Regions from separate parts of the Pseudoduganella sp. jia 12 genome, predicted to be linked through region 3. Evidence: predicted binding sites of a transcription regulator. Region 3 holds the regulator's gene; each other region holds the start of a gene.
What was found. The regulator FNR, encoded in region 3, switches genes on or off when oxygen is low (the NO sensors DNR and NnrR bind a similar motif). The targets are predictions, from matches to a motif close to TTGATNNNNATCAA.
Positions count from the first base shown of each region.

Region 1 (5,407 bases), on a different contig from region 3:
TGTATGTTCGGATTTAACAGCGAATTGGTTTAGAGCTGATAGTGAAACTATTCCTGGTTTTGGATCCGGTTTTGAACTACCGGTTTTTTTTTGCTAGTGCCGCCGATCCGAATGAAACCTGTGTGAAGCTCGGTGAAGCTCAGTGAAGCTTAGTGAGATTCGTGTGGATTTGCGGCAACTCGCTTTGGAATGGTTTCAGTATGCCAACGGGGGGGAGGGATAGATATCGGCATGCGCTGAATGTGCTCGTAGGAGCTGGCGCCATATTGTAGGATTACTCCTACCGACCGAGAGTGTGCTTCAGAGGGGGAAGGCAGCCCGCAGGCGGGCGCGGCGGGTCAGGATTTAAACGGCGACAGTAGTTTATGCGCCACTGCGTATTGAACCATTTCCGACAGTGAACTCATCCCCATTTTCTGCATGATGCGCGTTTTATGGGTACTGACGGTTTTTACCGACAGGTGCAGGCTATTGGCGATTTCGGTAATCGACTTGCCGGATACGAGCAAGGAGAATACCTCGAATTCCCGGTCCGACAATTGTTTATGCAGCAGGCTTTCATTCGGCATCATGATATTGAGTGCCAGCTGCTCGGCGACTTCGGTACTGATATAGGGCCGCCCCGACGCCACCTTGCGGATGGCGCCCACCAGCTGCGTGCCGGCGCTTTCCTTGGTCAGGTAGCCCTGGGCGCCAGCGCGGATGGCGCGCACGGCATATTGTTCCTCTTCGTGCATGGTAAGGATCAGCACGTTCAGTTTGGGGGCCTCGCTGCGGATCTGGCGGATCAGGTCGACGCCGCTGCGGCCCGGCATCGACAAGTCGAGCAGCAGCAGGTCGAAGCCGCCCTGACGCACATGGCGCAGTACCTCGAAGCCATCGACGGCTTCGCCGACGATGTCGATATCGGGGGCACCGTCGAGGATGCGCTTGAGGCCTTCGCGCATGATGGTGTGGTCGTCTGCGATGACTATTCTGATCATGGGTGGTTCGGTGACACTCCGGTGTTGCCTGTCATCCCGATGGCGCGGTATCGAGCCATGCGGGAGCAGAATGGGCTGTTTCTGGCAATGTGTTCGAGGCGGTAACGGCGGGATGTTGCCAGCCTCGGTGCTGCAAGCCCAAGGTGAACGTAATGAGCCTTAATGGACGTAACGAGCCTTACGGGGACGTAACGAGCCTTAGGGGGACGTAGCGAACCTAATCGGGCAGGGGTTCTTTCAGGAGGCGGTGCACGAGCACCGGAATCTTCGAATGCGACAATACCTTGTTGGTGACACTGCCCAGCAACAGCTGGCCCCAGCCACTGCGGCCGTGGGAGCCGATGAAGATCAGGTCGCAGCCTTTCTGCTCCGCGATCTCCACGATTTTAAGCGCCGCGCTTTCGGCAAAGGCGGTCATGCTTTCGCACCGCACGCCTTTCTTGTCGCACGATGCCACGATCGCTTGCACGTGATCGCGGCCGGCGCGCCCCATGGCGGCGCGGTACTCTTCTTCGCTGGGGTAACTGGGCGGAATGATCTCGACATAAATCGGGTACTGGTACTCGGGCGCGACGAACAGTGCAAGGACCTCGGCGCCGAGTTGCTGGGCAAACGAGACGCCGGCGCAGGCGGTCATCCGGGACACGGCGGAACCGTCGGTGGTAATCAGAATTTTCCGGTACATGACCCGCTCCTTGAATACATGCGCTCCCTCATTGTAGTCGCGAATTGCGCTCTTGTCTCAATGCAAAGACTTGATCTTTCTCAATAGAGAGATGAGTCCGGCACAAGCTTGCCGTTGACATTATGTTTGTATATGACAAACATCGTGGCATGCCGGGCGACCCAAATACAACAGAAAACCGGCCTTTTACAGTTGCCGCGCAGGATTGACTGGACCGAGATTGAACAAGCGGACGACCCCCTGCTACACTCGCGGAAGTGCGTGAATATTGCCGAGCGTCATCACTCAGGACCCTTAGGCAGTTGATACGAAAGCATTTTTTGATTATGGAGAAGCAGGGATATGACCGACGCCGCTGATGATTTCGACGCATTATTTGAGGAAGTGTCCGCGCAGCGTGCCAACGCCACCCCGGCACCGGCTCCGGCCCCCGCGCCGGCCGCTGGCGCTGCCGATGACGACCTGGAAAGCCTGTTCGACGAGGTCGCCTCGACCCGCACCGCCCCCGCACCTGCACCGTCGGCTCCCGCCGCCGCGCAGGCGGCCGATGCTCCGGCCGCCGAGGAAGGCCAGCAGGACGGCACCATGTTCGAACGCCTGGGCGGCATCGTCCGCCTGCTGCACGACTCGCTGCGCGAACTGGGCTACGACAAGGCATTGACGGAGGCCTCGAGCCAGATCGTGGATGCGCAGGACCGCCTGGAATACGTGGCCTCGCTGACCGAACAGGCTGCCAACAAGGTATTGAACACGCTGGACGATGGCATGCCGGCACAGGACGTGCTGTCAAAGAAGTCGAAGGAAATGGAAGACCGCTGGGCCGCACTGTTCGATGGCAAGCTCAGCATTGAAGAATTCAAGACGCTGGCCGGCGATTCGCGCGCATTTGCGCAAGCCGTGTCCGAAGCCACCGAAGCCGAAAAGGCGCGCCTGCTGGAAATCATGATGGCGCAGGACTTCCAGGACATCACGGGCCAGCTGATCAAGAAAGTGGTGATCATCACCAAGACGGTCGAGTCGGAGCTGGCTCAATTGTTGAAAGACAATGCGCCGCCTGACAAGCGCGAGCTGATCGCGCAGAAAGAGGCCCTGGAAGTGTCGCTGATGAGTGGGCCGTCGGCTCCGTCCGTGGCGCTGAACCAGGACAATGTGGACGACCTGCTTGCCGATCTGGGGTTCTGATGGACGATATGCTCAAGGAGTTCGTCGTTGAGGCGATGGACTTGGCGGTCAATGTCGAGGAGCACCTGCTGCATCTCGAACGCGATCCGCAGAACAAGGAAACGCTGAACGCCGTGTTCCGTTCGTTCCACACCATCAAGGGTGGCGCGGGCTTCATGAATCTCGGTGCGCTCGTGTCCGCCTGCCACCTGACGGAAAACCTGTTCGATGCGCTGCGCACCGGCGCCGCGCCCGTCACGCCGCTGTCGATCGAAGCGGCGCTGCAGGCGTCCGGCTTCGTGGCCGACCAGCTGGCGGAACTGAACAACGGTGCTTCGCCGGAAAGCATGGGGCCGATGCCGGCCGACCTGGAAGCGATCCTCAACGAAGCGATCGAGGGCAAGGAAAGCTCGGCCAAGCCGGCGGCGAAAGCCGCCCCTGCGCCGGCACCCGTGGCAGCACCAGCGCCGGCACCAGCCGTGGCGGCGCCGCGCGCGCCCTCGGCCGATGGCCTGGACTGGGAATCGATGTACGAGGCGGTGGTGCCTCCGGGGACGTACAACCGTCCCGCCGGCGCACCCGTGCATGCTGCTGCGCCAGCTCCTGCCTCCGTCACCGCCGCCGTTGGCGCTCCCGTGGCGCCTGCGGCCGAAGCACCGGCCGCCCCGGCGCCTGCCGCCGCGCCTGCCGCCGATGTCGCACCCGGCACCGGGAAGAAATGGGATGGCGTCGAGCGCCGCGACGAGGGCAAGCCTGCCCATGCCGCGCCCGCGAAAGAGGAAAGCATCCGGATCGACGCGGTCAAGCTGGACGCGCTGCTGGAAGTGGCTGGCGAATCCGTGCAGGCCGCCAACCAGGCCGCCGTGCTGCTGGAACGCCTGCAACAGTTCAAGTTCGAAGGCCAGGCCGCCACGCTGATGTCGGCCCTGACCGAAACGCTGGAGCGCGCGTCGCGCTATTCCACGGAGCTGCAGCGCGCCACGCTGGCGACCCGCATGCAGCCGGTCGGCCGCCTGTTCCAGAAATTCCCGCGCCTGGTGCGCGAACTGGCGAAAGACCTGGGCAAGGAAGTCGAACTGGTCATCGAGGGCGCGGAAACGGAAGTGGACCGCGTCGTCGTCGACAGCCTGTACGACCCGCTCGTGCACATGCTGCGCAACGCCCTCGACCATGGTGTGGAAGGCCCGGACGCCCGCGTGGCCGCCGGCAAGAACCCGAAAGCAACGATCCTGCTGAAAGCGTGGCAGGAAGCCAACAGCGTAATGATCGTGCTGCAGGACGACGGCAAGGGCATGGACCCGGCCGCGCTGCGCCGCAAGGCCGGCGAGAAGGGCCTGATCTCGCCGACCGCGAACATGACGGACGACGAGTCGTACCAGCTGGTCTTCCTGCCGGGCTTCTCGACGAAGGAAGTGGCGTCGTCGGTTTCCGGCCGGGGCGTGGGCATGGACGTGGTGAAGACCGCCGTGGAGAAGAACCGCGGCGCGATCCACATCGAATCCGCGCTGGGCAAGGGCACCAAGTTCGCGATCCGCCTGCCGATCGAACTGTCGATCGTGCCGACGATGCTGGTATCGACCTCCGGCGCGCTGCTGGCGCTGCCGATGGCCGTCGTCGAGCGCGTGGTGGAACTGCCGGAAACGTTCAACGAAGTGGGCGGCGCGCCCGTGATGAAGGACCAGGGCCGTCCGTTGCCGGTGCGTTCGCTGGCCAATGCGCTGGGCTACGAATTGTCCGCCGAACGCGTGGGTATCGTCATCAACGCGCCACAGCCATATATCCTGGCCGTGGGCGCCGTCGACGGCACCGCCGACCTGGTGATCAAGCCGATGACGGCGCTGACCGTCGAAGGCGTGACCGGTACCGCGCGCTCGGCCGAGGGCGAGCTGGTGCTCGTCGTGGGCCTATCGTTCCTGATGGATGGTTGCAGGAGCAGCGTGCGCATGGCAGCATAGACAGTTCGCCAAGCAAATCACCCGAAAAGCCTGCGACCGCAATCGCAGGCTTTTTCGCTTTCTAAACTAAAATATTGCTTTGAACCGGGGTCAGACCCCAATTTTGCGCAACATTTCCTGAATCCGGGGTCAGACCCCGGTTTTGAGAAATGTTTCCTCGAAAATAGGGTCTGCCGGTTCGCCGGTTCGCCGGACCGCCATTTTCGGAGCAACAATTTGCAGCATCGGCGCCCTAGGCGCGCAGCAGGGAAATGCAAGGGACCGCGGCCCACGAGGCGGAAAGTCGGCTTGTTTTGCAGCGCACAAACTGTGGCATAATCAAAACGGAACTTTCTACACACAGGCAGCAAGCAGCATTATGAAGACGCTTTACGACAAACTCTGGGAATCGCATGTGGTGCGCACGGAGGACGACGGCACCGCCATCCTGTACATCGATCGCCACCTCGTGCATGAAGTCACCAGCCCGCAAGCCTTCGACGGCCTGCGCGCAGCCAACCGCTCTCTGTGGCGCCTGTCCGCCAACCTGGCGGTGGCAGACCACAACGTGCCCACCACCGACCGCTCGCACGGTATCGAGGATCCTGTTTCCCGCCTGCAGGTGGAAACGCTGGACAACAACA
Region 1 is NZ_JBUXKP010000013.1:92,416-97,822, forward strand. Features, by position in the region: gene ACY65G_RS25345 (response regulator) at 339-983, opposite strand; gene ACY65G_RS25350 (universal stress protein) at 1,201-1,668, opposite strand; gene ACY65G_RS25355 (protein phosphatase CheZ) at 2,011-2,850, shown strand; gene ACY65G_RS25360 (chemotaxis protein CheA) at 2,850-4,784, shown strand; gene leuC (3-isopropylmalate dehydratase large subunit) at 5,140-5,407, shown strand, end outside.
Region 1: a site for FNR is predicted at 1,739-1,752, ahead of ACY65G_RS25350 (universal stress protein). Genes of this name have one in related genera too.

Region 2 (5,407 bases), on a different contig from region 3:
GGCCGATGACGAGGCCGAAGCCCGCCTGCACGATGAACGCGCCGGTGAAGATCAGCAGGTTCAGGCACGTCGAAGCCCTTCCCGTCAGTGCGGGCGGCATCGCCTGCGCCACGATCGTGTATTCGATGCCGGTGATCGTGCCCACCAGCGTGAACAGCACCGCCAGCATCGGAAAGCCGGGCTGCCAGCCCAGCGCAAAACCGCACTGCACGAGAACGAACAGCGACACGCCCGCGGCGGCCACGGCGATCGCGTCGACGCCGCGCCTTGCCGCCCATTCGGTCACCTTGCCAACGCCGATGGCACCGGCGATCACGGCCGCCGTGCCGATGGCCAGCAGCCATGCCACGTCGTGCTCGGAAAAGCGGCCGGCGTCCGTCAGCCAGCGCCCGATCCACAGGCCTTGCAGGCCGAAGAAGACCGTGTGCGGCACCAGCACCACCGCGGCCGTCTCGCGGAAGGCCGGGTGGCGGAACACCTCGGCGAAGATCGCCAGGCGGATCGGCTCGCGCGGTGCTTCTGGCTTGCCTGGCATCGCGGGCGTGGGCGCCAGCAGCAGCACCAGCAGCGCCGCGGCCACGCAGGCCAGCGCCAGCGCGACGAACAGCCAGCGCCACTGCGCATGCTCCAGGAACGCGCGCACCGGCAGCGTGGACGACGCGGCGCCCAGCCCGCCGGCGGCGATCAGGTAACCCTGCACCGACGGCAGCCTGGCGGCCGGCACCCAGGTGGCAAGCGCCTTCACGGCCGCCATGAAGCAACCGGCCAGGCCCAGCCCCATCGCGGTGCGCGCGGCCAGCATCTGCGCGAAGTCGCCGCTGAACGCGAAGGCCGCCGTGCCCATGGCCGCCAGCAGCAGCATCGGGAACTGCACCAGGCGCGGGCCGAAACGGTCCAGCGCGATGCCGACCGGCAGCTGGGCCACCGCGAAGGCCAGGAAGTAGGCGCTGGTCAGCACCCCCAGGTCGCCCGGTGTCAGCGCCGCCGCTGCCACCAGTTGCGGCGCCAGCACCGCGTTCACCGTGCGCAGCAGGCACGACAGGTAATGCCCCAGCGCGAACGGCAGGAACACCAGGCAGAACAAGGCCCGGGCGGACAATTGGCCCGGCACGTACCGCCTTCCGCCCGGCAGCAGCGATGGCACCGGCGCGGACGGCTCCATGGTCAGGCGGCGTTGCTGCGCGAACCGTAGTCCCGCGCGCTGGCGATCGGGATCACCTTGCGCTCCTGCGGCGCGTGGCTGTCCTCATCGGTCTCGAAGAAGAATTTCTCCTTGCCGAATGCGGGCTTCAGGTGATCGAGCCACGTGGCCTTCTCGTCGTACTTCGCGAAGAACGGCTTCTTCACCCAGTCGGGATTGCGGGCCTGCAGGAACTGCAGCGCGAACACCTTCTCGCCGTTGATCGTGACCACGCCATCGATGGCGACCTTGCCGGGGAACGCGCTCATCGACGGGCCGCGCACGGTGCGCGCCAGGCCGGACACCATCTGGTAAGCCTGCTGGAAGATCTCGTGCGCGCGCGCCAGCGGCAGCTGGAAGTATTCGCTCGGCCCCGTGTCGCGCTCGACGAACATGTAGTACGGGATCGCGCCCAGGCGCACGCCGGTGCGCCACAGTTCGGCCCAGCTGTGCGGATCCTCGTTGATGTGGCGGATCAGCGGCCCTTGCATGCGCAGCGTGGCGCCAGTGCCCACGATGCGCTTGACGGCCTTCTGCGCGATCTCCTGGCGCAGTTCGACCGCATGGTTGTAGTGGCCCATGATCGCCAGGTTCTTGCCGCTGGCAACGACCTTCTCGAACAGCCGCAGCAGGTCGTCCGCATCCTTGTCGGTGACGAAGCGCTGTGGCCAGTATGCGACGGACTTCGTGCCGATGCGGATGTTCTGGATATGGGCCATGTCGGGCCCCAGCAACGGCTCGATGAATTCCGCCAGCGAGCGGGTATTCATCACCATCGGGTCGCCGCCGGTGATCAGGACGTCCGTCACTTCCTCGTGCGACCGCAGGTACGACACGAGTTCCGTGGTTTCCCTGGCATCGAACTTCATGTCGTCCATGCCCACGAACTGCGGCCAGCGGAAGCAGAACGTGCAATAGGCGTGGCACGTCTGGCCGGCGCTGGGGAAGAAGAGCACCGTTTCCTTGTACTTGTGCTGCAGGCCCTTGAGCACGTGGTCGTTCACGCGCGGCACGTTGTGGGTCATCTGGCCGGCCGGGTGCGGGTTCATGCGCATGCGGATCCTGTGCACGAGGGCCGCAATCGCCGCATCGTCATTCTTCACCAGCACCAGGTCGCGCAGTTGGCGGTATTCGTCGGCCGGCAGCATGTCGGCATGCGGGAACACCAGGCGGTAGATGGGATCGTCCGGCACGTTGTTCCAGTCGATCAGGTTCTCCAGCACGTACTCGTTGGTGCGGAACGGCAGCACGTGCGAAACCACCTGCACGGCTTCCTGCTGTTCCGGCGGCAGCCATTGCCACTGGCGGGCCTGGCGGATGCTCTGGCGGGTGTAAGGCCTGAATTTTTGCGGGACGAGGTCGCTTATCATTTTGCTTGCTCCTGATCAAAGGAAACGAAAGGGAAACCACATCGTAGACATGCGCCAACGGGGCATGTTGCTGTATCTCAATATCCCTGTGGAAAATTTTCGTCGCGATTCTTTACACCTTGCGCTAGCGCAATTTCTTCCCGGCAGCGCCAGCGCACAATGGCTTGACCTTGACCAACTAATGGGAGCCCAACATGAAACAAGTATTGATACGCGGCATGACGTATCTTGCATTTGCCACTGTCACCGCGGCCGCGTTCGCCAATCCGGGACCGACCGAAAAAGACGCGATCGCCATGGCCGAGCGCGGTGCCGCCTTCCTGAAGGCGAACGGCAAGGAAGCGCTGATGAAGAAGCTGGTCGCCAAGGCCCCGGACTTCGTGCAGGGCGAGCTGTATGTCGACATGCGCGACCTCAAGACAGGCATCGTGCTCGCCCACCCGATCAACCCGTCGATCGTGGGCAAGAACCTGACGGACGTGCCCGATGCCAGCGGCAAGGTCTACCGCCGCGAGATCATCGAACTGGCCGCGAAGCACGGCAAGGGCTGGGTCGATTACATGTACAAGAACCCGGTCAGCGGCAAGATCGAGCCGAAGACGACCTATATCCTGCGCGTCGGCGACGTCGTGCTGGAAGCCGGCATCTACAAGAATTAGGCAGCCATCGCGCGTTGCCCACTCATCCAGTCGTACAAACCACTCATTCAACCTATTCATCCCTGGCGGGAGTCGTCATGCTGAACAAATTACGTATCGGTCCCAAACTGTTGCTGGCACCCGGCATCGTGCTGATCCTGCTGGTGGCCATCACTGCCTGCGCATGGGTCGGCATGGTGCGCCAGAACGCGTCCATGGAAAACCTCGTGCAGGTGCGCGCCGCGCGGCTGAAGGCCGCGGCCGACATCGCCGGCGAAGCCAAGTACGCCCACGCCAACATCTACCAGTTGCTGGCATGGGTCAACGGCAGCTTCGCGCAAAGCCGCCTCGACGAGCTGACCGACCGCATCCACAGCCGCCACCGCGGCATCGAGCAGCAACTGGTGCAGCTGGCGCGCGTGTCCGATCCCGAGGAGCGCAAGCTTGTCGATGCCTCCAGCCACGCACTGATCGCCTACCGCAAGGGCGTGCTGGAAACGATCGAGATGGCGCAGATGGACCAGTCGATCGCCACCAATGCGATGCAGAAGGCGGAGCGCCAGTTCGTGCTGCTGGAAGGCGAGTTGCAGCGCCTGGCGGCGCTGGAAAAATCGCTGTCGGAAACGGCCCACGCCGAAGCCAAGGCCGAATTCCGCCAGCTGGGCATCGCGATGGCGGCGCTGTGCGTACTGTCGGTGGCGCTGTCGCTGCTGGTATCGATGCTGGTGCGCGCCGCGCTGCTGCGCGACATCCGCTCGATCGCCGACGTGGTGCGCAGCCTTGCCGCCGGCAGGCTGACGTCGGCCCCGCCGAACGCCGGCCGCGACGAGATCGCGGAAACGGCCCGCGTGCTGGACCAGAGCATCGCCAACCTGAACCAGACGCTGCGCACGATCCGCGGCGCGGTGCAGTCGATCGACACGGCGTCGCAGGAAATCACCGTCGGCAACTTCGACCTGTCCAGCCGCACCGAACGCCAGGCCGGTTCGCTGGAAGAAACGGCCAGCGCCATGGCCACCCTGACCAAGGCGGTGCGGCACAACGCCGAAAACGCCCGCGAAGCGTGCCAGCTGGCAGCCACCGCCACGGCGATGGCGGAAAAAGGCGGCGCCGCCATGACCCAGGCCGTGACGACGATGGCATCGATCCGCGCCAGTTCCCGCAAGGTCGTGGAGATCACCGGCGTCATCGACAGCATCTCGTTCCAGACCAATATCCTGGCGCTGAACGCGGCCGTGGAAGCGGCCCGTGCCGGCGAACAGGGCCGCGGCTTCGCTGTCGTGGCCGGCGAAGTGCGCATGCTGGCCGCACGCTCGGCCGCGGCCGCCAGGGAAATCAAGGAACTGATCGCGGCCTCCGTTTCCACGATCGACAACGGCGCGGCCTCGGTCACGCTGGCCGGCAGCAGCATGGGCGACATCGTCTCCTCGGTGCAGCAGGTGAACCACATCATCGGCCGCATCAGCGCCGCCAGTGCCGAACAGGCGCAAGGCATCTCGGAAGTGAACCAGGCGGTAGGCCAGATCGACGACGTCACGCAGCAGAACGCCGCCCTCGTCGAAGAAGCCGCCGCCGCCGCGGAAAGCCTGCAGGAGCAAGCCGTGAACCTGTCGCGCGCGGTCTCCGTGTTCGAACTGGATGTGGGCATCGACGGGACGGGCCGTTCGCACTACGCGGCCGAGGCACTGACGCCGGCCGAGCGCCGCGCCTTGAGCAGCCCGATGCGCGGGCTGCGGCTGCAACCGCCGCCACCGGGTGGTACCCGCCGCGAGCGCCGCGGCTGACCGGCAGGGCTGGACCGGCTAACGGAACGGCTTGCTCAGGTAAGGCGACTTGCCCACGCCGAAACGCCAGGGCGTGTCCATTGCCTTCGAGATGCCGATGCGGGGGCCGGCCACCACGGGCAGCGCCATCGCCTCGGCATCGCGCGGCAGCAGGTGGAACGGTGGCAGCGCCAGCGACTTGCCGTTGTGCTCGCGCGTGATGCCCAGCGCCTGGCAAACGCGGCCCGGACCGGATGCCAGCAGCCGCGGATCCTCGAGCCCGCGGCGCACCGCCATCGTTTCCAGGCCGTGCAACGGCTCGATCGCGCGGATCAGCACGCCGGCGCCATGGCCTTCCTCGCGGCACACGAAGTTCAGGCACCAGTGGATGCCATACGAGCGGTACACATAGGCATGCGCGGGCGGGCCGAACATGGCAGCGTTGCGCTCGGTGGG
Region 2 is NZ_JBUXKP010000006.1:71,997-77,403, reverse strand. Features, by position in the region: gene ACY65G_RS14665 (MFS transporter) at 1-1,162, opposite strand, end outside; gene ACY65G_RS14660 (KamA family radical SAM protein) at 1,165-2,550, opposite strand; gene ACY65G_RS14655 (cache domain-containing protein) at 2,745-3,209, shown strand; gene ACY65G_RS14650 (methyl-accepting chemotaxis protein) at 3,287-4,972, shown strand; gene ACY65G_RS14645 (DNA-3-methyladenine glycosylase) at 4,991-5,407, opposite strand, start outside.
Region 2: a site for FNR is predicted at 2,556-2,569, ahead of ACY65G_RS14660 (KamA family radical SAM protein). Genes of this name have one in related genera too.

Region 3 (5,407 bases):
GCGGCAGCCGCAGCTCGGTGCGGATGGCGGCGGTTGCCGAGAAGCCGTCCAGCACGGGCATCTGCATGTCCATCAGCACGATGTCGTAGCGCTGCGCATCCACGCCCAGCACATCGAGCGCCTGGCGGCCGTCGCCTGCCACGTCGAGCGTGGCGCCGGCATGCTCGAGGATGCCGCGCGCCACGGCCTGGTTCAGCGGATTGTCTTCGACCAGCAGGAAATGCACGCCTTGCAGCCGGCCCGCATGGCCGGCGGCGGCGGGTACCAGTTCGCTGCCGCCCACCTTCACCACCAGGGCCTGGTGCAGCGCGTCGAACAGCGTGGAACTGGTGATCGGCTTGACCAGCACCGCATCGGCTTCGGCGCCCTTCGAGATCTCTTCGAGCCGTTCGCGCGCGAACGCATTGAGCATCACCACGATCGGTTGCCGGTGGCCCGCCGCCTCGCGGCGGATCGCCGCGGCCGGCGCATAGCCGTCCGGGCCGGACATGTGCCAGTCGGCCAGCACCACGTCGTACGGCCGGCCGGTGCGCAGGCGGAACGAGAACATCGCCAGCGCGGCGCTGCCGGAATCGACGAGCTCCGCTTCCCAGCCCCAGGCGCGGATCAGCCGGCCGATCAGGTCGCGACTGGTGGCGTTGTCGTCCGCCACCAGCACGGCAAGGTGGCCGGCGGCCGGCTTGCGCGGCGCTTCCACCCCGGGCAGCACGCCGAACGGCAGCGTGAACCAGAAGCGGCTTCCCTTGCCCGGTTCGCTTTCAACCTGGATCTCGCCGCCCATCAGCTCGATCAGCCGGCGCGTGATCGCCAGCCCCAGGCCGGTGCCGCCGAAGCGCCGGGTGATGCTCTCATCGGCCTGCGTGAAGGCCTGGAACAGGTGCGACAGCTGTTCCGGGTTCATGCCCATGCCGGTGTCGCGCACGTCGAAGCGCAGGCGCGCCGTGGTGTTGTCCTGGTCGGCGACCTTGACCTCGACGACGACCTCGCCCTGCGCGGTGAACTTGATCGCGTTGCCGGCCAGGTTCACCAGCACCTGCTGCAGCCGCAGCGCATCGCCGTGCAGCAGCCGGGGGACGTCGGCATCGACGACGATGGCCAGTTCCAGTTCCTTGTCGCCCGCATTCATCGTCATCGTCGTGGCCAGGGTGCTCATCGATTCGTCCAGGTCGAATTCGACCGGCGACAGCTCCATGCGCTGCGCTTCGATCTTGGAGAAATCCAGCACGTCGTTCAGGATGCCCAGCAGCGAATCGCCGGCGGTGCGGATCATGTGCAGGTACTTGCGCTGCTGCGGCGAAAGGTCGGTGTTCTGCAGCAGTTGCGCCATGCCCAGCACGGCGTTCATCGGCGTGCGGATTTCATGGCTCATGTTGGCCACGAAGTCGCTCTTGGCCCGGTTCGCCGCCTCGGCCCGGTCGCGCGCCCGTTCCAGCTCGGCGGCGCGCGTCTCCAGCTCGTCCATCAGCTCGCGCGCATGGTCGTCGGCCGCCTCGCGTTCGCGCATCAGGTCGTTGAACGCGCCGGTCAGCTCGCCGATCTCGTCGCGCGAGGCGACCGGCAGCGGCGTGAAGTGCCGCGGGTCGCCGCGCAGGGCGCCGATCGCGTCGCGCAGGCGCATCAGCGGCGACATCATCCGCAACATGATCCAGGTGATGACGCCCGCGGTGACGAGCGAGGCCAGCGTGCCCCACAGCGCCAGCCGTGACAGCAGGTCTTCGAACGGTTCGGAGGCTTCTTCGGCGGGCAGGATAGCGATCAGGACCCAGGGCACCGTCTTCAGCCGCTTGTAGCTGAGCAGCGCGCGCACGCCATAGCCATCGGTGCTGATCGTGGTGCCCTCGAACCCTTCGCGGATCGCCCGTAACGTCGATGGAAAACCGCGTGGGTCGCGCTGCTGCATCAGGCGGGCGGGGTCACGGTGCACCACGTAGATCGACGGCTCATAGCCGGTGACGATGTAGTAATGGCCGGTGCGGCCCACCTTGGCCGATCGAAGGTGGCCCAGCAGGTTGTCCTTGTACAGCCGCAGCACGCCGATCAGCACGCAGGCCACATCGCCCTCTTCGCTGAGCACGGGCGCGACGATCTGCACGACGGGTTGCCCGACCGACTTGCCGATGACCGGTTCGGCGATCAGCGGCGCCTTTTCCCGCATCACGCGCTGGAAGTAGGCGCGGTCCGCCACGCTGATGCCGGGGCGGCCCGGCAGCGCCGGCACATCCGCCACGATGACGCCAGCAGGGCTGACGACGAGGATATCGTCGAACAGGCGCAGCACGGCGCGGTAGTCGTAGTGGGCGCGCAGGGCGGGCGGGTCGCTGCAGATCTCGCGCGGCTGCCAGCGCGCCGATTCGGCAACGATGTCGCGCAGCAGCGCCATTCGTTCATCGAGTTCCAGCGCGGTACGGGCGATCAGCGCGTCCTGCTGGGCAAACAGCACGCGCGAAAAATCCTCCTGCATGCGCTGGGCCTGCAGAAAGGTGACCAGCGCGATCATCACGATGGACGTGATGGTCGTCGCCAGCGCGACTTTCGCCTTGATACCAAGCGGATGCATGTCTCCTCCCGCCATCTTGTCGGGCCACTATGCGCCGCCGCATGACTTGCACACTGTGCGGAAGGGCACGCTGCATGCAAGTTTCCCGCCGTCGTGTTGGCAAGTGGTATCCAGTACACTGGAGGCCACCGTAACCGGACCATGACCATGATGCACGAGCTTCCCTCCCTCACCCTGCCCGGCGCAACGATCGACATCCTGAAGGCGCGCTGCGCCACCTGCAGCATGCACCAGCTGTGCCTGCCGATGGGGCTGGAGATGGGCGATATGGACAAGCTCGACGAGATCATCGGCCGGCGCCGCAGGCTGCAGAAGGGCGAGAACCTGTTTCGCATCGGCGACCCGTTTACGCGCCTGTACGCGATCCGGCTCGGCCATTTCAAGACCTACCAGATCAACGCCAACGGCGAAGAACAGGTGACTGGGTTCCAGATGGGGGGAGAATTGCTGGGCATGGACGCGATCAGTACCGACCGCCACTATTGCAGCGCGCAGGCGCTCGAAGACAGCGAAGTGTGCGAAATCCCGTTCGCCAGCCTGGAACAGCTGCTGATCGACATGCCGACCCTGCTGCGCCACTTCCACCGCATGATGAGCCAGGAAATCACGCGCGAGCAAAGCGTGATGCTATTGCTGGGCAATATGCAGGCCACGCAGCGCTTCGCCGCCTTCCTCGTCAACCTGGCTTCGCGTTACGAAGCGCGCGGCTATTCGGGCACCGCGTTCCAGCTGCGCATGTCGCGCGAGGATATCGGCAACTACCTGGGCCTCACGATCGAGAGCATCAGCCGGCTGCTGAACAAATTCAAGAAGCTGGGCTTGCTGAAGGTGGCGAACCGCGAAATCGAGGTGCTCGACCTGGCGCGGCTGAAAGCCATCACGGCGGGCACCGAAACCTGCGCCTGACTGCCCACTGTCTGCCAGGGTCCAGGAAATATTCCAGAAAAACCGGTGTCTGTCACCGGTTTTGCCGTGCCGCCAGCGAGGCTGCCCGTTGCGCTGGCCATAGCCATTGGCCCTCCAGGCGCCACGTGCGCTTTTCGTCCTCCACCAGCACGGTCCAGCGGCTGCGCTCGAGCAGCGGCAGCGGCACGGCGAAGTCGCCATCGCGATCGGGGCGCACCAGCAGCCGCAAGTCCTTTTCCGGTTGCGTGGCGTGGGCCAGGTGCACCTGCAGGGCGCCTTGCAACGGCACGGCCGCGGACAGGCGGCCCTGCAGCACGCCGTGCGCGGGATCGTAGCGCAGCGCGACGGCGGCACCCAGCGCGGCGGCGGCGCGGTCGCGCCGCAAGTCCTGGTTGATCGCCTTGCCGCGCTTGTAGTAATCGCCGACCACCAGCGCATCCGGCTGCGCGAAGGCCAGCCAGGCCGTGCCGAAGCCGGCGACCAGCACGGCGGCCGGACCGGCCATCAGCAGCCAGGGCCACCGTTCGCGGTACCACGGCGTGGCGGAAATCGTCTGCATGCCTGTCTCCTTCAGCGCGGCACGATGAATACCGCGCGCTCTTCGACGGCGAGGTGCGCGTCGCCCTGCGCCGCCAGCGTGAATGTGATGTCGTTGGATCCAGCCTGGCCAGCGCCATGCGGTGCCTGCACCCGCACCGGCACGGCACGTGTTTCGGTGGCGGCCAGCGCAACGACGTCGCCGCTGGCCAGCACCAGGCCGGGCAGGCCGGCGACCGCGATGCGGTAGCGGTGCGGCTGTTCGGACGTGTTCATCACCTGCAGCCGGTACACGTTCTCGATCGCACCGCCGTCGACTTCGCGGCCCATCGAGCCGCGGTCGCGGATCACGTCCACCTTGAGGGGGATTCGCGTGGACAGTGCGAAGCCGGTGGCGAAGCACGCCACCAGCAGCGCGGCGCAGTAGGCCAGCACCCGCGGACGCAATGCGCGTTGCCGGATCCGCGCCGCCGGCAGGTTCGAGGTCATCGCGCGGTCCGTGCTGTAGCGTATGAGGCCGCGCGGCTGGCCGGTCCGGTCCATCACGCCGTCGCAGGCATCCACGCAGGCAGCGCAGCCGATGCATTCGTATTGCAGGCCGTCGCGGATGTCGATGCCGGTCGGGCACACCTGCACGCACATCGTGCAGTCGATGCAGGCTCCGTTCGTGGACTTTTTTCCACGCGGTTCGCCGCGCCGCGTGTCGTATGTGATGACCAGTGTATCGCGATCGAACATCGCGCTCTGGAAACGGGCGTAGGGGCACATGTACTTGCACACCTGTTCGCGAAGCCAGCCGGCGTTGCCGTACGTGGCGAAGCCGTAGAACAGCACCCAGAACCATTCCCACGGCCCGAGCGACAGCGTGGCCACGCCGGTGCCCAGTTCGCGCACCGGCGTGAAGTAGCCGACAAAAGTAAAACCCGTCCACAGCGCCACGGCACCCCAGGCGAGATGCTTGGCGGTGCGCTTGCCGGATTTGCGCAGCGACGGACCTTGCCGGTCCAGTGCGATGCGCGCCGCGCGCGATCCCTCGATCCTGCGTTCGATCCACAGGAAGACCGACGTGTACACCGTTTGCGGGCAGGCGAAGCCGCACCACACGCGGCCCGCCACGGCCGTCACGAGGAACAGCCCCCATGCGCAGATGACCAGCAGCGCGGCCAGGTAGATGAAATCCTGCGGCCACAGCACCAGGCCGAACAGGTAGAACTTGCGCGTGCCCAGGTCGAACAGCACGGCCTGGCGGCCGTTCCACGTGAGCCATGGCGTGGCGTAGTAGGCCAGCTGCGTAAGCCACACGCATAGCCAGCGCAGGCGCGCGTAGCGTCCGTCCGTTTCGCGCGGATGGATCGGCTGGCGCTTCTCGTACATGCGGATGACCTGTTCGGGGGGCGGAGCGTTCAT
Region 3 is NZ_JBUXKP010000008.1:95,437-100,843, forward strand. Features, by position in the region: gene ACY65G_RS18630 (response regulator) at 1-2,557, opposite strand, end outside; gene fnr (fumarate/nitrate reduction transcriptional regulator Fnr) at 2,705-3,463, shown strand; gene ACY65G_RS18640 (FixH family protein) at 3,516-4,022, opposite strand; gene ccoG (cytochrome c oxidase accessory protein CcoG) at 4,034-5,407, opposite strand.